Regions from separate parts of the Faecalimicrobium sp. JNUCC 81 genome, predicted to be linked through region 1. Evidence: riboswitches for the same ligand, from Rfam matches in the RefSeq annotation. Region 1 holds a riboswitch; the other holds the start of a gene.
The links. A riboswitch is a leader RNA that binds a small molecule or an ion and turns the genes downstream of it on or off. The one in region 1 is predicted to bind FMN.
Positions count from the first base shown of each region.

Region 2: linked by a shared signal. The riboswitch ahead of JNUCC81_RS13730 (ECF transporter S component) and the one ahead of ribD (bifunctional diaminohydroxyphosphoribosylaminopyrimidine deaminase/5-amino-6-(5-phosphoribosylamino)uracil reductase RibD) in region 1 are both predicted to bind FMN.

Region 1 is NZ_CM132203.1:1,664,812-1,675,365, reverse strand. Features, by position in the region: gene JNUCC81_RS08280 (hypothetical protein) at 631-993, shown strand; gene JNUCC81_RS08275 (hypothetical protein) at 1,176-1,412, opposite strand; gene JNUCC81_RS08270 (DUF3810 domain-containing protein) at 1,554-2,678, shown strand; gene ribH (6,7-dimethyl-8-ribityllumazine synthase) at 2,778-3,242, opposite strand; gene JNUCC81_RS08260 (bifunctional 3,4-dihydroxy-2-butanone-4-phosphate synthase/GTP cyclohydrolase II) at 3,273-4,472, opposite strand; gene JNUCC81_RS08255 (riboflavin synthase) at 4,494-5,153, opposite strand; gene ribD (bifunctional diaminohydroxyphosphoribosylaminopyrimidine deaminase/5-amino-6-(5-phosphoribosylamino)uracil reductase RibD) at 5,170-6,252, opposite strand; FMN riboswitch at 6,543-6,659, opposite strand; gene JNUCC81_RS08245 (alpha,alpha-phosphotrehalase) at 6,781-9,057, opposite strand; gene JNUCC81_RS08240 (glycoside hydrolase family 13 protein) at 9,085-10,554, opposite strand, start outside.
Region 2 is NZ_CM132203.1:2,732,232-2,742,785, forward strand. Features, by position in the region: gene JNUCC81_RS13675 (ABC transporter permease) at 1-280, opposite strand, end outside; gene JNUCC81_RS13680 (sensor histidine kinase) at 490-1,422, shown strand; gene JNUCC81_RS13685 (LytR/AlgR family response regulator transcription factor) at 1,438-2,175, shown strand; gene JNUCC81_RS13690 (spore germination protein) at 2,212-3,627, opposite strand; gene JNUCC81_RS13695 (hypothetical protein) at 3,734-4,663, opposite strand; gene JNUCC81_RS13700 (putative ABC transporter permease) at 4,798-5,577, opposite strand; gene JNUCC81_RS13705 (DUF4097 family beta strand repeat-containing protein) at 5,641-6,666, opposite strand; gene JNUCC81_RS13710 (DUF1700 domain-containing protein) at 6,684-7,274, opposite strand; gene JNUCC81_RS13715 (PadR family transcriptional regulator) at 7,267-7,587, opposite strand; gene JNUCC81_RS13720 (cyclase family protein) at 7,807-8,418, opposite strand; gene JNUCC81_RS13725 (GNAT family N-acetyltransferase) at 8,525-8,983, opposite strand; gene JNUCC81_RS13730 (ECF transporter S component) at 9,152-9,736, opposite strand; FMN riboswitch at 9,868-9,986, opposite strand; gene JNUCC81_RS13735 (HAMP domain-containing sensor histidine kinase) at 10,030-10,554, opposite strand, start outside.

The DNA of each region.
Region 1 (10,554 bases):
AATCTAATAGCTTGCTAATACACTGTATCGAAAAATAACGTTTATCAAATTACTTTTTATGTAAATTATTTTGAATAACTTTTACTTATCCGGTTATATTATGTATAGGTTATCAAGTACAGTATATATCTGTTATAAAGTAAGGATTGATCTCCCTACTTTTAAAATTCCAGTTAGCATTATTTGTTAGCTGGTTTGATTTTTGATAAGTTATATTTCTATGAATCACTTATATTTTAATAAGATTCAATTTGTAACATATTTAATTATTTTTCATATAAATTATTATGAGGCTAAATAGTCTTATAACGATTTTAGAATATAATTTGTTATCATGTCCTGGGACTATATTTAATTATATATTCACTCCCTCAAATATATTGAATCAGTTAACTTTATTTAGTTATCTGATTCAATATATTTTTTGTTATGTTAATTGTCTTTTTATACATTTTTTGTATTTTCAATACGTATATATAATCTTTTCTTTTTTATATACTGTATATAAATATCTTCAACTTTATAGATATTTTAACTACTGTTTTTATAATTATTTTTTTATTTAATTATTTTATGTTATAATCTTTTATGGAATATAAATCCAAATTTAATTTAAAAGGTGGACATAATATGCAAATCGAAAAAATTAAGCCTTTATTATTTGAACAAATAAAAAAAGCATTTCATCTAACTAAAAAATTTCATGACATTTTATTAGATCATATTCTAAATCACGAAGAAGATTTTAAGATTCAATCAGCAATGCTTTGCTTAAACGAAGCATCTACTTGTATCAACTCTGCTTCTTTAATCTATTTTGCCAATTATAAAAAAGGTGATTGGCCAGAATTTGAAGAGGTTTTACATAAGTTTGAAACTCTTAATAATGAATTTATAAATGCTTATTCTATTAACCATGATTTACAATGGGTCGTTCTCGAATATAACAGCTTTTTAGAATCTTATAAAAGATGTGAAAAATATTTTAATTAATCACATATATCTTTTAGCTCTTGAACTGAATGTTCTTGAGCTTTTCTATAAAACAATCGGTATATTTAAATCGGCCATAAAATAAAATCGCCACCGAAATTCATATTTTTAATGAACGGTGGCAAATTGGTGGTAAAACGTATATATCTTATAAAATAATTTATTTAAATTATTGCAATTACTTATTTTACAGTTTTTAAATCTAAGTAAGCTTCTATTTGTGGAATATATAACATATCATTATCCTTCATATGAGTATTCCCAAATTCTCTAAGCTCTAATCCTTCTTTATCTTTAGTTATTTTATACTTTATAACTTCATTATCTTCATTTATAGTAGCATGAAAAAATGTTCCTTCATATTGTTTAAATCTAAAATCAAAATTATCTCTACTAAGTTTTATAGTTATATCACTCATAATATATCCTTTCATATTGTATATTATTTGAAATTTATTACATTATATCATAGGTAATCTATTTCATCAAAATATATATTGCTTTATACTTATAGTATATATCATTATCAAATATTTATATTCTATTTAAAGAGGTGAATTATGAGCAAAAAATATAAACTTTTTTCATTACTGTTGCTACCATTAGCTTTATTACTTAACTATATAGCCTCAAAATATCCTGAATTAATAGAGACTTATTATTCTCTTTCAATCAATAAGTTTATGATACAAACTTTAAGTAAAATTTCAGGAATTTTTCCTTTTTCTACATATGAAATTACCATTTATTTAATAATTTTTATTTTATTAATTTTTATAGTACAATTACTTTATATATTATTTAAAAACTCTGTTAAACTGAAAAGCTTTTTAGTTAATTCTCTATTAAACTTATTGTCTATTTTATCTATAGCTTATTTTTTATTTATTGTTTTATGGGGATTAAATTATAATAGACTTCCTCTTTCTACAACTCTTATAAATAAATATAACTTAGATAAATGTAAAAATATATATCAAATAAATTATAATAATGAAGACTTGATAAATTTATATAAATTTTTAATAGAAAAAACTAATGAAACTAGAAAACTTGTTTTAGAGGATAGTAATGGCATTATGAAAAATAATTCTGATTACAAGAGCCTAATGTCTAGAGCTCAATTAGGATATATTAAATTATCCAATATAATTCCTAATGCCGATAGTAGCTATTCTAATCCTAAATATGTTATATCATCAAACTTAATGTGCTATACAGGTATAACAGGTATATATTTTCCATTTACAGGAGATGCCAACGTTAATATAGCAGTACCTGATATGTATATACCTTCTACCACGCTTCATGAAATGGCCCATCAAAGGGGTTATGCTAGTGAAGATGAAGCTAATTTTATAGGCTACTTAGCATCTATAAATCACCCAGATATAGATTTTAATTATTCTGGATATATACTTGCTCTAAATCATACTGCATCAACACTTAGTAAAGTAGATTCTAATACACTTATAGAGCTTAATAAAACCATATCTAGTGATGTTAAAAAAGATTTAATTAATAATAATAACTTTTGGAAAAAGTATGAAGGTAAAGTAGAAAAAGTTTCAAATGATTTTAACAATGCATATTTAAAATCTAACGGTATTGAAGAAGGAGTTCAAAACTACGGCAAAATGGTTGAGTTACTTTTAACTTACTACAAACTTTACCCTGAATATTAATTTATAAAAATGATATAGTATAATTAATAAAATTATCTAGATTAAATTAATAAGTAAATAAAAAATAGTAGTTATCAATAACTACTATTTTTTATTTACTTAGCTAAAGTTTTTTAAAAGATTAGCCATTTCTATAGCACTAACCGCAGCATCATATCCTTTATTGCCAGCTTTAGTTCCAGCTCTTTCAATTGCTTGTTCTATTGAGTCTGTAGTTAATACTCCAAATATAACTGGTATTTCTGTATTTAATGATACGGAAGCAATCCCTTTAGATGACTCTGCACAAACGTAATCAAAGTGTGGTGTTGACCCTTTAATAACTGCCCCTAAGCAAATTACTGCATCGTATTTATTACTTTTGGCCATCTTTTTTGCTACCAGAGGTATTTCAAATGCACCTGGTACCCAAGCTATTTCTATATTTTCTTCCTCAAGTCCATGTCTTTTCAATCCATCTAATGCTCCATCTAGTAATTTTGAAACTATAAATTCATTAAATCTACCTACTACTATACCTATCCTTATTCCTTTTGCTACTAAATTTCCTTCTATTATTTTCATCCTTTTTCTCCTTTTATGTATATTTTAAATTTAATAATTTAACATATGTCCTAATTTATCTTTTTTAGTATTTAGATAAAATTCATTTACTTCGTTATGATTGATCTGTATAGGTAATCTATCTACTATTTCAATATTAAAAGATGATAATTCTTCAATTTTTCTTGGGTTATTAGTTAATAATTTAATTTTTTGTACTCCTAAGTTTTTGAAAATTTGTGCTGCACTTGAATATTCTCTCATATCCGCTTTAAATCCTAACTTTATATTAGCTTCTACTGTATCAAGGCCTTGATCTTGAAGTGCATAAGCTTTCAATTTATTTATTAAGCCTATCCCCCTTCCTTCTTGCCTCATATATAATAATATGCCTCTTCCTTCTTCAGCTATTTTTTTCATTGCTTCATCATACTGTTGCCCACAATCACATCTTTTAGATCCTAGCACATCACCAGTTAGACACTCAGAATGTACTCTCGCTAGTACTGGATTACCATCTTCTATGTTACCTTTAACTAAAGCTACATGATGCTCTTTATTAATTTTATTTATAAATCCATATATCTTAAAGTCACCATATTTTGTGGGCATTTTTGTTTCTACTGCTCTTTCAATAATTATTTCAGCTTGTTTTCTGTACTCTACTAGGTCTTTTATTGTTATTATCTTTAAATTATGATGTTTCGCAAATTCCATTAAGTCTGGTGTTCTAGCCATAGTTCCATCATCTTTAATAATTTCACAAATAACCCCTCCTGGCTTTAGTCCTGCAAGTATTGATAAATCTACAGCTGCTTCAGTATGTCCATTTCTTTCAAGTACTCCACCTTTTTTAGCTATTAATGGAAACATATGACCTGGTTTTCTAAAATTTTTTGATGTTGATTTATTATCTAAAATTTTTTGTATTGTCAATGCTCTTTCATATGCTGAAATTCCTGTTGTAGTTTCTATGTAATCAATACTTGCTGTAAATGCAGTTTCATGATTATCAGTATTATTTTGTACCATAGGATATATATCCAGTTCTTTTAATCTATCTTCTTCCATTGGCATACATATAAGTCCTCTACCATACTTTGCCATAAAATTTATAGATTCTGGAGTTACTTTTTCTGCTGCCATTAGTAAATCTCCTTCATTTTCTCTATCAGGATCATCTACTACTATTACTATTTTCCCATTTTTAATATCTTCAATGGCCTCTTCAATATTATTAAATTTAAACATTTTAAACCTCCTTAAACTTTTTTATATGTAAAATCCATTTTCTTTAAGAAAATCTATTGATATTAAATCTTCTTTTAATTTTTTATTTTTAGGAACTAGTCCTAAAAGTTTTTCTACATACTTTCCAATTACATCACACTCAAGATTTACTGTTTCCCCCATATTCTTAGTAAGCAATATGGTATTTTCTCCAGTGTGTGGAATTATAGATACTTTAAATAAGTTATTGTCTACATAAGCTACAGTTAAACTTATTCCATCTATTGATATTGATCCTTTATAAACTATGTATTTTAATATATTATCTGGCACTTTTATAGATAGCCATACAGCATTGTCATCTCTATCTATTGCTACTATTTGGCCTATTCCATCAATATGTCCACTTACTATATGACCACCTAGTCTATCCTCAAGTCTTAGAGCTCTTTCTAAATTTACTTTACTTCCTATTTTTAGTATCTCTAAATTACTTTTAGTTAAAGTTTCACTCATAACGTCTGCTTCAAAATAATTAAAACTTGCATTTGCTACTGTAAGGCATACTCCATTAGTGCATATACTATCTCCTAACTTGGTATTTTCCAAAACTTTTTTAGCTTTAATAGTAAGTCTGCTTGATTTTTCTCTTTTTTTTATACCTACAATGGTTCCAATCTCCTCAACTATACCTGTAAACATTTTCATCCCCACTTTCTTATAAATATCCTTCTATTAAAATATCTTCACTTAACATTTTTACGCTAATATCTCTAATTTGGTAAGCATCTTTTAATTTTTCTATTCCATTGCCTCCTATAGGAGTTTTAGATGATTTTCCTCCTATTAATTTTGGAGCTATATAAACCTGTAGTTTATCTACTATACCCTCTTTTATAGCTGAAAAGTTAAGCGTAGCTCCTCCTTCTAGAAGTATGCTATCTATATTTAACTGCCCTAATTGTTTCACCATGTCGTTTAAATCAACACTATTATCTTTTGACTCTGCTATTATAATTTCTACCCCTTTATTTTCTAGTTCTTTTACTATACTTTCTTTTGCCAATAAAGTCGTTATAATTATTGTTCTATAGTTATGAGCATCTTTTATAACTTTTGAATCCATTGGAATTCTAAGATTACTATCTACTACTATTTTTATTGGAGTTTTTCCATTTTCTAATCTGCATGTTAGTTGTGGATTATCTTGAATTATTGTGTTTACACCTACTAAAATTCCCATTACTTCATTTCTTAACTTATGTACATTTTCTCTTGACTCATCAGAGCTTATCCATTTTGACTCTCCAGTTCTTGTTGATATTTTTCCATCTAAAGACATTGCTGATTTCATTATTACAAAAGGAATTTTTTTAACTATATACTTCATAAATACTTCATTTAGCTTCTTATTTTCTTCATCTAAAATACCTGAAACTACTTCTATACCTGCATCAATAAGTTTTATTACTCCTTTTCCAGATACTAATGGATTTGGATCTAGAGATGCTATAACTACTTTAGATATTTTACTTTCTATTATTTTTTCTACACAAGGAGGTGTTTTTCCATAATGAGAACAAGGCTCTAATGTTACATACATAGTTGAATCGTCTACACTTTCTTTAGTACTATTTATAGCATTTATTTCTGCATGACTTTTCCCATATTCTTCGTGGTATCCCTGCCCTATTATTTTATTATTTTTTACTATAACTGCTCCTACCATAGGATTTGGATTAACTCTTCCTTTGCCCTTTTTAGCTAATTCAAGGGCTAAATTCATATAAAATTTATCCATTTTCTCCTCCTAAACTTATAGTTAATATTAAATATAATTTTTATTTACAAAATAAAAACCCTAAGTTAATAACTTAGGGCTAGATAATATATCATAAACTTATACAATATATTTTGTTTATTTGACCGGTAAATGGTTACATCTATTATTTAAATATTGATAAAGATTATTATAGATTTTAATTATCTTTTACATATAAATAAAAAGCTCTGAAATATATAAATATTTCAGAGCATATCAGTCAAATCAATATAATTATACTGTATAATATTACAGTCTTATATCTTTTATATCATCTTCTTTCATCCAGACTTTACTGTCGGCTTCGGAATTTCACCGAATCATGCCTTTTAAGGCTCGCGGGCTTTACCGCCGGTAGGGAATCTCACCCTGCCCTGAAGATTTATTAAGTTTTTATAGTTACATAGTAATTGTTTTATTTATAATTGTCAACTTAAAATTTTAAATAATTGTTAGTATTTTAAATTTAAGTATAATTTAATAAAAAATTTTGCAATTTATAATAATTTATACTCTTCTATTTATTAATTTATTTTTATAGTATCTTTTCTTATCTTCTTCAGTTATTTCTCTTATAATCTTAGCTGGATTACCTCCAACTATTACATTTTCAGGAATATCCTTTGTTACTACACTTCCTGATGCTACTACAACATTATCTCCTATATTAACCCCTGGATTAATTATAGAACCTCCACCTATCCATACGTTATTTCCTATGCTCATAGCCTGTGCAAATTCAAGTCCACTAGTTCTAACTTCTGCATCTACTGGATGACCCGCTGCAAATATCTTTACATTTGGACCTATCATAACATTATCACCTATTTTTACAGTATTGCAATCAAGAACCATTAGGTTATGATTTGAATAAAAATTTTCTCCTATGTGCATATTATATCCATAATCACACATAAATGGCTGTTCCATAAATATATTTTTGCCTGTTGATCCAAATAAATATTTTATTATATCCATTCTTTCATCAACTTTACTTGGTCTCATATGATTAAAGTCATATAAAGCTTCTTTAGCAAATTGTCTTTCATCAAATAATTCCTTATAAAATGCTAAATAAAGTTCTCCATCTAATAGTCTTTCTTTTTCTCTTTTAGGATACTTTGCTTTATACATTCTACATTCCCAAGGCTTTAATTTTATCTCATTTACATCACTATGGATTTCAACTTCATAATTTGACAATACTAAATCGTTATATTTTAAGGTTATTTCATCGTGATAATATAAAGCTTCATTGTCAGTTAAGTTACATATTATAACAAACTTATCATCATCTAATACTCTTTCATATGCATATATACTTTCGTCATGCATCATAAGTAAGTTATTTTTCCCATATATTAAAGCTTTATTTTCTTTTCTTATTTTTATCATTTTCTTGTAGAAATTAAGAACTGAGTTTTCATCATTTTCTTGTTTTTCTACATTTATATCTTTATAGTTTTGATTTACACCAAGCCATGTTTTATCAGCATCACTAAATCCTGCATTTTTTGAGTTATTCCATTGCATTGGAGTTCTTGAGTTTTCTCTTGAAGACATCCAAACTTTTTTAAGTGCATCTTTTTCGCTTATTCCATTTTCTAAATCGTGATAATACTCATTTTTAGTTCCAACATCATCATAATCGTCTATACTATCAAAGGCAACATTTGTCATTCCTATTTCTTGACCTTGATATATAAATGGTGTTCCTTGTTGCATAAAGTATGACATACCTAAAGATTTAGCACTTTCCGCTAAATAAGTACTATCATTTCCCCAATTTGACACTATTCTTGGTTGGTCATGATTTTCTATAAATAGAGCATTCCATCCTTTATTATATAGAGCTTCTTGCCATTTGCTCATTGCCTTTTTATATTTTCTTATGTTAAAGGATTTTTTGTTGTCATGATTCCAAAGTGATAAATGTTCAAATGAAAATACCATATTAAACTTACCATCTTTTTCTCCTACCCACTCGCAACAATCATTTATAGTTACTCCGTTAGCTTCTCCTACTGTCATTATATCGTATTTAGAAAATGTTTCATCTTTTAATTCTTGTAAATAATTTTGAATTCCAAATACATTCATATGCTTTTCAAAAGAAGGCACATATTTTAAATTATTAGGATTTGACATGTCATTAAACCCTTCTTCTTTTTTAATATGACTTATAGCGTCTATTCTAAATCCATCTATTCCTTTATCTAGCCACCAGTTTATCATTTTATATAATTCATACCTTACTTCTTTGTTTTCCCAGTTTAAATCTGGTTGCTTTTTACTAAATAAATGTAAGTAATACTGCCCACTTTCTTCGTTTTTTCCCCAAGCAGATCCTTTAAATATACTTTCCCAATTATTTGGTTCTTTATTTTCTTTTCCATCCTTCCAGATATACCAATCTCTTTTTGGATTATCTTTCGATAATTTTGACTCTATAAACCACTCATGTTCATCAGATGTATGGTTGATAACTAAATCTATTATAAGTTTCATATCTCTTTTATGAACTTCATCTAGTAACTCGTCAAAATCATTCATAGTTCCGAATTCATCCATTATTTCATGATAATCACTTATATCATATCCGTTATCGTCATTTGGTGATTTATACATTGGACAAATCCATATTACATCTATACCTAAATCTTTTACATAATCAAGTTTTTGTATTATTCCTTGTAAATCCCCTATTCCATCATTGTTACTATCCATAAAACTTCTAGGATATATTTGGTATGCTACTGCTTCTTTCCACCATATCTTCTTCATCCTGTGTCCCCCCAAACTTTATAATTTTTACGAAAGTTTATATATTATAGCTTCATAAGCTCTTAGATTAATTTTTTCTATATTATTATTAGAATCTTTGTAGTTGCTTAATAAAATTTCACAATTTTTATAATCTATATTTTTATCTAGTATAAATTCTTCATTATCACCATCGAAGTTCGCTACTACTAATATTTTTTCATTATTTAATTCTCTTATATAAGCAAAAATTGATTTATGATCTTTATATAAAAGTTCAAAATTCCCATATACAACAGTTTCTTCTTCTTTTCTTATTTGTATTAATCTTTTATAGTGGTTAAATACAGAATTTTTATCTTCTATATTTTTCTTTGCATTTATATACTTATAATTTGGATTTACTTTTATCCACGGTTTAGCTTTACTAAACCCTCCATTTTCACTGTCATCCCAGTGCATAGGAGTTCTTGCATTGTCTCTTCCTTTAGCATATATAGACTTCATTATATCTTCTTCTTTGTATCCTCTAGATAAACGTTCTTGATACATATTTAAAAGTTCTATATCTCTATAATCATCTATGCTATCAAATTTAACGTTAGTCATTCCTAATTCTTCACCTTGATATATGTATGGTGTCCCCATTTGCATATGAAGTATTGTTGCTAACATTTTGGCACTTAATTCTCTATATTCTTCACTATCATTTCCCCATCTTGATACTATACGTGGTAAATCATGATTGTTCCAAAATAAGCTATTCCATCCTTCATTTTTAAGCTCTGTTTGCCATTTATTAAATACTTCTTTTAGTTTTATAAAATCAAGAGGTGCTAAATCCCACTTGCTTTTACCCGGTATTTCATCTAATCCTATATGTTCAAATTGAAATACCATACTTAGCTCTTCTCTAGGTGGATTACTATATAATTTTGCAATTTCTGGAGTTGCTCCCCATGTCTCTCCTACAGTTAATACATCTTTTTTTCCAAATGTTTTATTATTCATTTCATGAATATATTCATGAAGTTTAGGACCATTTCCCGTTATCTTTTTATCTGGCTGCTTTCCTACTAAATCTATAACATCTAATCTAAATCCGCCAACACCTTTATCTAGCCAGAAGTTTATCATGTCATAAAGTTCATTTCTCATATCTTCATTTTCCCAATTTAAATCTGGTTGCTTTTTAGAGAATAAATGAAGGTAATATTGACCACTTTTTTCATCAAGTTTCCATGCACTTCCACTAAAGATTGATTCTAAATCATTTGGTTCTTTACCATCAACTGGTTCTCTAAATATATAATAGTCTCTATATTTACTCTTAGGATTATCTATAGCTTCTATAAACCAACTATGTTCATCACTTGTATGGTTTAATACTAAATCCATTACTATTTTAATATTTCTAACTTTAGCTTCTTGTAAAAGATTCTCCAAATCTTTCATAGTTCCAAATTCATCCATTATATCCTTATAATTGCTTATATCATAACCATTATCATCATTTGG
Region 2 (10,554 bases), 1.1 Mb from region 1:
CCTCATCAGTAGCTGCATAGTATGAGGTTATAGATACATCTTTTATATCTTTTCCTTTTTTTACAATATCTAGTTGTTCTTCATTTATGTCTCTAAAATATACATGATGAGTACCAGTTTCTCTCTTTAACCTATCTAAATCAGCTTGTTGAGCACTTCTTGATAAAGTACCTACTCCTACAATAAGAGCTGTTCCAAGCACAATACTTAAAATTATAGCAAGCGACCTTGATTTATAGCTTTTTATGTACTTTAATACCATTTTTAAATCATTTTCCAAATTTACCACGTCCTTTCTTTAACTTAACTAGATTATATATTTATAAAAAAAATGTAGCAAACGGTACTTTTTCAAGTTTTTAGTACTTATATGCTTAAAATTACATGGTTATTTTCAAGTTTATATACTGTATTTGCATATTTTCACTTTTTACATATTTTTTTATAAATGTTATAATTCTCATATAAATTGGAAATTAGGGGTGTGCTATGGATATTATTTTTATGTTTCCTATATGTTTAATTTTATTTATAATTATCAATCTAATATTAAATAAATATAAATTTTATAGGGAAATTTCTATATTAGAAAAAAGTTTAGTTACTATTTTTATAGCTATTATTACTTATTTTTTACTTTATAGAGGTTACGTTTATATTTTACTTAGAGTTAAATACGATTTATTATTAAAGGGGATATTAAATTCGGTATTAGCTTTTATACTAATATGCTTATGTTTTTATATAGGATTAAAATTTATAAATATATTAAATGATAATACTTCAAAGGAAAATAAACTAAACAATCTTAATAATAAAATTGAACACAAAGACAATATAATAGCAAAATTAAGAAGTCAAAAGCATGATTATTTAAAACATCTACAAGTTGTATATTCACTACTTAATACTGGTCTTAGTGAAGATGCAAAGGATTATATAACAAATATATCTAATAGCTTTAGATCTAAAACTTCTAGATATGGTAAAGTTTCATATTTAGATGCTATTGCTTCTTTAAAATATGAAGAATGTCTCATAAAAAATATTTCCTTTGATGTTTATATTCAAGATTTTATGGACAATTTGATTATTGAACCAAGTGATATGAGTTCTGTAATACTTAATATAATAGATAACGCTATAGATTCTTTATCTAATGTATATAAGGAAAATAAATATATAAAACTATTTATATATGAAGATGAATTTCAATATGTTATATCTATAAAAAATAATGGTCCTAAGATAAATAATACTGAATCAATATTTTTAGAAGGCTTTTCTACTAAAGATGGACCAGATAGAGGATATGGACTTTATTTAGTTAAAAGTATATTAGATAAATACGGATACCATATTTTCGCTAATAGTGATGATTTTTTAACTGAATTTACAATTTTAATACCAAAATACTACTAAATTTAGGGGGTACTTATGATAAAAGTTTTAATTTGTGATGACGATAAAGCTGTAAGAAATCATATTGAAGATATCCTTAAGGAATCTGGGTATGTTGATTATATAAAAAAAGTTGAAAATGGATTAGATGCTATTGAGTTTATAAAAAGCGAAAAAATAGATTTATTAATTATTGATATTGATATGCCTTATAAAAATGGTATAGATTGTGCAAAAGAAGTAACTTCTATAGATAAAGACGTTCATATAATATTTGTAACTGGTTTTGCTGACTATAGCTTAGAAAGTTTTAAGGTTCATCCAATAGACTTTATCGTTAAACCTTTTACAAAAGAAAAGATACTAGATTCTATAAATATAGCTATAGATCATATAAATTCTCATAAATTTGCTAAAGATAACTTTATAGAAGATACGCTATTTGTTTATAAAGTTAGAAAGCAAATGCATATGATTAATTTTGATGATATAGTTATGTTTGAAAAAAATTCTAGAGCTATTAATTTGTATACTAAAGACCATGATGTTATAAAGTTTTATGAGAACTTTGATGAGTTAGAAAAGCGTCTACCTCCAAATTTTTTTGCAACTCATAAGCAATATATAGTTAATTTAAGACTTATTCATAAAGTAATACCTATAAATAAATCATCTTTAGAAATTAGATTTATAAATTTTCAAGAAAGCGCTACTCTTAGCAAGTCTTTAGAAAAAGATTTTCTTTATAGGTTCTATAGAACTAAAAGATTTTAATATTTAAAGGTGTGAATAAGTTTCACACCTTTATTTTTATTTTCTATTAGATTTTATTGGAGTTCTAAGTAGTAAATGTTTTAAAGCTTTTCCATCAAATGGGAATAATGGGTATAAATAAGACTGCCCAGTCATAGTTTTGTTTGTAGCTACTAGTAAAATAGTTATTATAATACCTGCAATGAATCCCCATACATTAAATATAAATGTAAGTATAAGTATAAGCATCCTACAAAGCTTAATTGCAAAACCTAGTTCTGTGCTTGACTGTGCAAAACCTCCAAGTGCAACAATTGCCATATAAAGTATCGTCTCTGCAACAAACCACTCTGTTTTAATTGCAAATTCCCCAAGTATTAATGCTCCAACTACAGAGAGAGACATTCCAAGAGACCCCGGTGTATTTAAAGATGCAAGTTTTAATGCATCAACAGCTATTTCAAGTAGTAAAAATTGAACAATTAAAGGCACTTGATAACCAGGATCTGGTGCTATAAATTTAAGCCATTGTGGAAGCAAATCAATATATTCTATTGCTAATAAATAAAGTGGTGTTAATATTAATGTCATTAAAAGAGTTATATTTCTTATAAGTCTTAAATAATTTCCGGTTAAAATTGGTTGATAATAGTCATCAGCTTCTTGCATAAAGTCAAATATACTTGTAGGAAGTATTATAACGTTGGGGGATGTATCTATAAGTATTGCTATTTTACCTTCTGCTATGTGAGCTGATGCAACATCTGGTCTTTGTGTACTTTTTATTTTAGGAAATGGGTTATACCATTTTGATTTAGTTAAAGTTTCTACTAAACTTTGATCTCCCATATCTAAAGCTCTTACATCTATTTCTTCTAATTCTTTTTTTATTAAGCTTACAGTTTCTTTATTTGCAGTTCCTTCGATATATCCTATTGATACATCTGTCTTTGACATATTTCCTATACTTGCCATTTCAAATACAAGGTTTTTATCTCTTATTCTTCTTCTTATAAGTGCTGTATTCATTACAATAGTCTCAACAAATCCATCTCTTGATCCTTTAAGTGTTTGCTCTTTTTGTGGTTCTTCAGGTCCTCTAGCTGGATATGTTCTAACATCTAATATTATTGCATCTTCAAATCCATCTATAACTATTGCCATAGGTCCCGCTAATACCGCTGCTGCAATCTTATCTATATCATTCTCTTTATCTACCTCTATATGAGCTATATAATTTGCCATGAAGCTTCCCATATCGGGTACTTTATCCATTTCTTCCTTTGGAATAGTTATAAAGGTGTTTAAAATTCTTTCCGTAACATCATCCTTAATAAGTCCATCTACAAAAAATAGATATGATTTTCTTCCTCCTATACTTATTTCCCTAGCAATTAAGTCAAAACTTTTATCAATTTTCAATTTACTTGCTATAGTATCATAATTTGTTTTAATACTTTTAGTTAGTTTCATTTTTTCACCTCATTATCTTTATAGTGGTATTTTTAGCCTAATTTAGTAAATATATTACAAAAAAATAAAAGCTTTAAACTTATTAAAGATTAAGGCTTTTTCTCTATTATTTTTCAACTTTTACATATTTAAATATTCCTACTCCATAATGATTACCACTATAAGATTTGTCAATTTTAAATTTTAAATCTTTTATATTAGCATCTTCTAATTTACTTCCTTTAATTGGTATCGGTGCTTTAATATTTATAATCTCTCCACTAGATATTTTAGATTTTAAGTCTTTTATATGAGGATTATATTCAGTAACTAGCTCATTTTCAATATCAATATAAAATCCTTTTGAATTCGTTCTATCGTTTAAAGCTACAGCTTCTGCATAAAATCCACTAAGATCAGAAAATCCATCTTTTCCATATAAGTTCAATGTCCTTTTACCATCATATCTTAAATTAACATCTAATATTAAATCATTATTTTTATCCTTATAAATATCATTTATAGATATATAAACTTTTTCTTTTTTATGATTATCACTTTTACATTTAAATAATGTAAACTCTTTATCTTTTTTTATAGAACTTGTAAAAACAAGTCCATATAAATTTTTTGCACCAAATATTATATTATCGTGATAAGGCCCTATAAAATACACTGCAATCATAATATATACTATAAGTTTATATTGTTTATTGATTTTAGAGTTTTTAATATTTACAAATATAAATAATATTCCTATTATCATTATAGTTATTAATACAAGCATACATAAAAAAATACTTATCATAGATAAATATTCATATTTAATAGCAAAAGGTTCAACTATCGTAGAAAATATAGAAGCTCCAATACTAAATTTACCAGCAATTTTAAGTATTTTACTATACTTTAAACGGATTTTAATAACTTCATTAGTATTTGTAAATTTCTCAAAATCTTCAAATAAACTAAACTTCTTATCAATTGATTTTAGTAGTTTACTAAAATAAAGTTCAATACATCCAATTATCCCCATAAAAATATAAAATAAAACCATATTTCCCCCCTAAAATTATAATTAAAACAATTATACTACAAGTTTATTACCTTAAATATATAATCTTTATATTATTGTACTTATATTTATATAAATTTATTTTTAAATAAAAAAGAGTAAATTTAAGTATATATTTACTTAAGTTTACTCTTTTTTTTATCTTTTATTATTTGTTTTAGATATACTAATCTATCTTGTTTATATTTATGTTTCATATTTGGAAATGCTTTAATAATTCTCCTTTGACAAGTTGATTTTTCTTTTATAGATTCAATTTTGTTTATTATATTTTTATTCTTAATACGCTCAAATAATTTTTTTATATTTTCTTCATCAAACTTTTCTAGATTTATATTTAATTTACTTAGCTCTAATAATATCTCATCCATAAATTTTAGTTTATGATTTAATTTATTAAGTGATAATAATGTAAAATTTAAGTCTATAAAAAAGCATACTAAAATACTTATAACTAATACTATCAGTAGTAAATTAGAAATATATACTACTAAATTATAAATATTTTTATGTATAACTTCTATCAATACCGTCGACATAATTCCAAATAATACAGAGTTTTTTAAGCAAACCCTACCTCTTATGTTAAATCTTTTTTTAGAATAATCCCACCATGTTGTATTAAATAATTTTTCTAATACAATTCCTGTTATATATTCTAAAGTTGATGTTATAAACATTCCAAATATAAAAAGCAATGTTAAATTACTCTGAAAGTTTTTTAGAAAAAATATAATAACTATAGCTCCAAAGCCGTATATAGGGCATATTGGACCATTTAAAAAACCTCTATTTATAATTTTCTTATTTCCAATAGAACAGTATATACTTTCGCATATCCATCCTAAAAAGCTATATATAAAGAAAAATAAAATAGTTTCATGTATCTCTCTCATAAAAAGTCTCCTTAAAAGTCTATTATATATACTATGAAACTATTATTATTTTGTTATTGTAGCTTACCTAAAATTTAAATTAATATCTCCATTTTCGGAATTAATATTAATATTCTTGTTTGCATTATTACTTTTTTCTAAAGTTTCTCCTAATTCTTTTCCATCTATATTTATATCTCCATAACTACAACTTAAAGAATAATTATATGATTTTTCTGGATTTTTAGCCAAGTAATTCACTTCTCCATATGAGTTTTCTATATTACTATCAACTATATTACTATTGTTTATATTTATATCTCCATTTAATATAATAGCTTTGAGTTTATTTAATTTTGAGTCTGCTATATCTACTTCTCCATAATCATTTTCTATATTAAAATTTTGTAATACCTCTATATCGTTTATATTAGCTTCACCATTTTTAATATTTACTATAAAATCATTTGAGTTTATAGATTCAAAACTTGTATCCCCATAATCATTAATTACTTCTAATGAGCTACTTTTTATATTTTTCATGTCTATATCTCCATTTTTTGCTTTTATAGACATATCGTTTGATAGTATATTATTTAAATTTATCTCTCCATAATTGCATAATATAGATATAGTATCTCCATCTATATCTTCTACTTTTAGATCTGAGTTTTTAGATTCAATAACTAAATCTTTCATATTTTTATTTTTTGGTATATAAATTTTTATATAGTCTGGTTCTTTATTTATAAATCCAAAATCAAATCCAATTTCTCCTTCATTGCTACTAAACTGATTTACTATTAAGTTTCCATTTTCAACTTTGTAGTTAATTTTACCTATTCTTTCACTATAGTCTACTTCTATCTTATACTCTTCACCTTTTACTATTTCAATATTATCAAGATAATTAGCATTAATTTGTATATTTTTAAATTCTTCTAATTTTTCTTTTTCGCTTATTCTTTTATAATCATCTTTTATACTGTACCCTATTTTATCTTTTATAAGTTGAGTTTTACCTCCTGAGAAATATCCTATAGATGCAAGAACTAAACCTAATAAAATTAAACAAAGTGAAGTAATTACTATTTTTTTATATATATTCATAAATAAATTCTCCTTTACTATATTTCTCTTTTATTAAATTTATTTAGTAGTTTACTACAAGCACTAGATATTAATTTAATAGATTTTGATGCTAAGAATAACGCCATTACTAAAAATAGTAAACCTACTCCTATTAATAATATCCCTGTTCCTACAAATAAAATAGTAGTAGAAAAGTCACTTAATATAACTGATATACCTGCAACAGAAATTGCAAAACCACTAAATATTAGAGCTACTGTAGTAACTATAAATGCAAAAGTAACAGCACCTATTACAATAACCGGTACAAATAACAAAATAATCATAGAAAGTGCTAGTGGAAATGCAATTGGAGATGCTAATATAGCAAGAACTACAAACCAAATAGAAGATATTCCTGATTTTCCAAATTTTCTACTTTCTTTATTATCTTTAATGGCATAGTCTGCTAAAATTTGTGATGCAATACTTGATGGCGATCCAAATTCACTGACTACATTCACATCATCTCCTACAGATGCATCTTCAAAATATTCTATATAGTAGCTTATTGCATTATCTATTTCTCTTTGTGGTAATCTTTTTAATTTATTTCTCAATTCTTCTATAAATTGATTTTTATTCACTTACTATCCCTCCTAATAAAATCTTATCTACCCTCAATTTATACTCTCCCCACTCTAATATATACTCCTTGTATTTTATTTTTCCTGAATCTGTAATTTGATAGTATCTTCTATTTCTGCCTTGAAATGATTGATCATAAGTGATTAAATAACCATCTTTTTGAAGTCTTCTAAGTACTGGATATAATGTTGATTCTGATATATTCATAACTTCTTTAACCTGCTGAGTTAAAATATATCCGTATGCATCTTCTCTTGTAAGTACTGCTAAAACACATGCATCTAATAATGCTGAACCTAATTGAAAAGACATATTTCACACCTCTACTTTCATATTATATGATGGTTCATATTATACGGCGTATAATATACCTTTACTAATACTATATGATGTATAATATTATTTGGCAACTAAATACGTTCGTTTTTTTTCGACATTCCAATTTATTTTATCACTTATATAAATTAATATATAGATAATTTTTAGTATAAAAAAAGACGTAATATATACGTCTTTAATCTGGTTATTAATTTAAAATTCTACTAGTATTCTAGCTGGATATGCATCTAATCCTTCTATTTTCATAGGTAAGCAATATACTCTAAAATTATCTTCTGGTATTTTATCAAGATTAGTTAAGTTTTCAATAGCATAAGTTTCACTTTTTCCAAGAAAAACATCTATTAATCCATGATTTCTTCCAATGCCTAGCCCTAGTGCATCTATACCTATCATATTTACTTTTTTATCAACTAAGCACTCCATAACTTCCATAGATATTTCAGGGTGATTATTATATTTTTCTTCATCATCAAAGTACTTGTCCCAATTAGTTTGGAAAAATACAAAATCCCCTTCTTTTACTATAGAAAGATTTAAATCTTCTAAGATAATCGGTCTATCTGTTATATTTGAAACATCAAATTTTATTCCCTGTGCAATTAATCTTTCATTTTCTAATACAACTTTATTAGACATAACATCTATATGAGTTCCCATATTATGTACATCACATGAAAAAGAAGTTGTAGTATACTCTTTTCCCAAACTTTGACTTCTCTTAACCGTTTCTACCTTTAGTGGTTCTGAGCCTTTCCTATAAACCCTACCTATTTTAGTAGTTTGCGTAATATCAATTATCATTAATTACCTCCTTATTTAACAATTTGCTTTATTATTTACAGTATAATTTTATGAATATTAAATATATTATACATTTTGATTTATATATTTAATATAGTATTTTTTATTATAAATACAAACTTAATCTAATCATGTCTATACATTGAATTTTATTTTCGTATATTTCTTCTTCATAATGTATCTTAAAAAAATCTTTATCTATTCCTGTAATTCTAAACCCACACCTTTGATATAGTTGTAACTGTTTTATACTTGAATTTCCAGTACCTACTTCTAATACTTTAATTTTTTCTTTTTTACATCTATCTATAGCATCTTTTATCATTTTTTTAGCTATTCCATTATTTTGATAATCTTTATCTACTGCAATATATACAAGTTCCATCGTTAATGGTCTTGTATATATTAACACATAAACCCCTACTATCTTTTCTTTATATTCTGCTATATAACAACTTCCTCTATTTAAATAATCTCTTACTACACTCTCTGATGGATCCGCTAATAAAAGTAATTCCATTGGTACTTTTTTATAATCACTTATCTCTTGAATACAAATATCCATTACTTATCCTCCTGTTACATACTCATATAAAATATTAAATATAAATTTTACCATTTATATTTAATTATATTACAAAATAATCATATATAATTTTCAAATAAAATCACATTATAAAAAGGTGCAATAAAAGTATTGGTACCTTTATTACACCTTAAGTTTACATTATAATTACTTATTATCTAAAACAATATCATTTTTAATAGGTCTATCATTAAATACAGTTACTGATAGCTTTTTATATAGCATATATGTAGCTATTGAAATTAATATCCCCTTTATTCCATTAAACGGTAATAAACCAACGGTTACATACTGCATTAAATCAGCTGGACTCATTTGCATTCCATATGCTGGTAATAAGAAGTATACATTTGCTACTATTCCTACAACTTCCATAACTAAAATCCCTACTATCATACCTATAATAGCATTTCTTTTAGTTTTATTTCTTTTGTATATCATTGCTGCTGGAACAACCATAGCTATTCCTACTATAAAGTTAGCAGCCTCTCCTACAAGGCCTGTTTGACTTCCTTTCATTACTACTATAAGTAAATTCTTAATAAATTCTATTACGATTCCAATACCAGGTCCAAAGGCAAAAGCTCCCATTAAAACCGGAACCTCACTTAAGTCAATTTTTAACCATGGAAACATTGGAATTACGGGAAAATCAATGTACATAAGTATAAATGCTATTGCACTTAAAAGTGCTACTTTAATAAGTGTGTTTAAATTGTTTTTTTCTTTCATTATCTCTCCTCCAAGTAACTCTTCTGGAGCTTTAGTATTAGTTTATGTATTTTCATATAAAAAATACCCTGACTAAAATTAATCAGGGTATACATATACAAATACATAGTAAAATACATAACTATTCTAATACTTTTCTTCTTTCATCCAGACTATAACTGTCGGCTTTGGAATTTCACCAAATCATGCTAAAATTTAGCTCGCGGGCTTTACCGCCGGTGGGGATTTACACCCCGCCCTGAAGATATTTATTATTTTAATTAAAGTATATATTAAACTTTAGTTTTATTCAACTATTTTTCTTTAATTTTCTTAAATTCTAACGTAGATTTAAATAAATCCCCATCTATGTTAATTTCAAATTTTCCACCTTGAATATTAACCAAGTCCTTAGCTATAGCAAGTCCTAGGCCACTTCCTTCTGTATTTCTAGATTCATCAGCTCTTTTAAATCTTTCCATTATTTCTTTCGGGTCGAAATTAAGTTCATAAGATGATATATTTTTCATACTTAGCTTTATAGTTTCTTCATTTTCTGTTAAATCAATATATACACGTGTTCCGCTTAACGAATATTTAGCTATATTAGATAAAAGATTTTCAAATACTCTATACATTCTTCTTCCATCAGCATATATATATACATTCTCATCTGGTATATTAATCTTTATATCTAAATTAGAGCTTGATAATTTTTCTTCCATCTCTCCAATACTTTGTCTTAGAAGTTGTTTTAAATCTATTTTTTCAATATTTAATTCAATATTTCCACTTCCTACTTTGCTTGCTTCAAATAAATCTTCTATCAAATGTTTAAG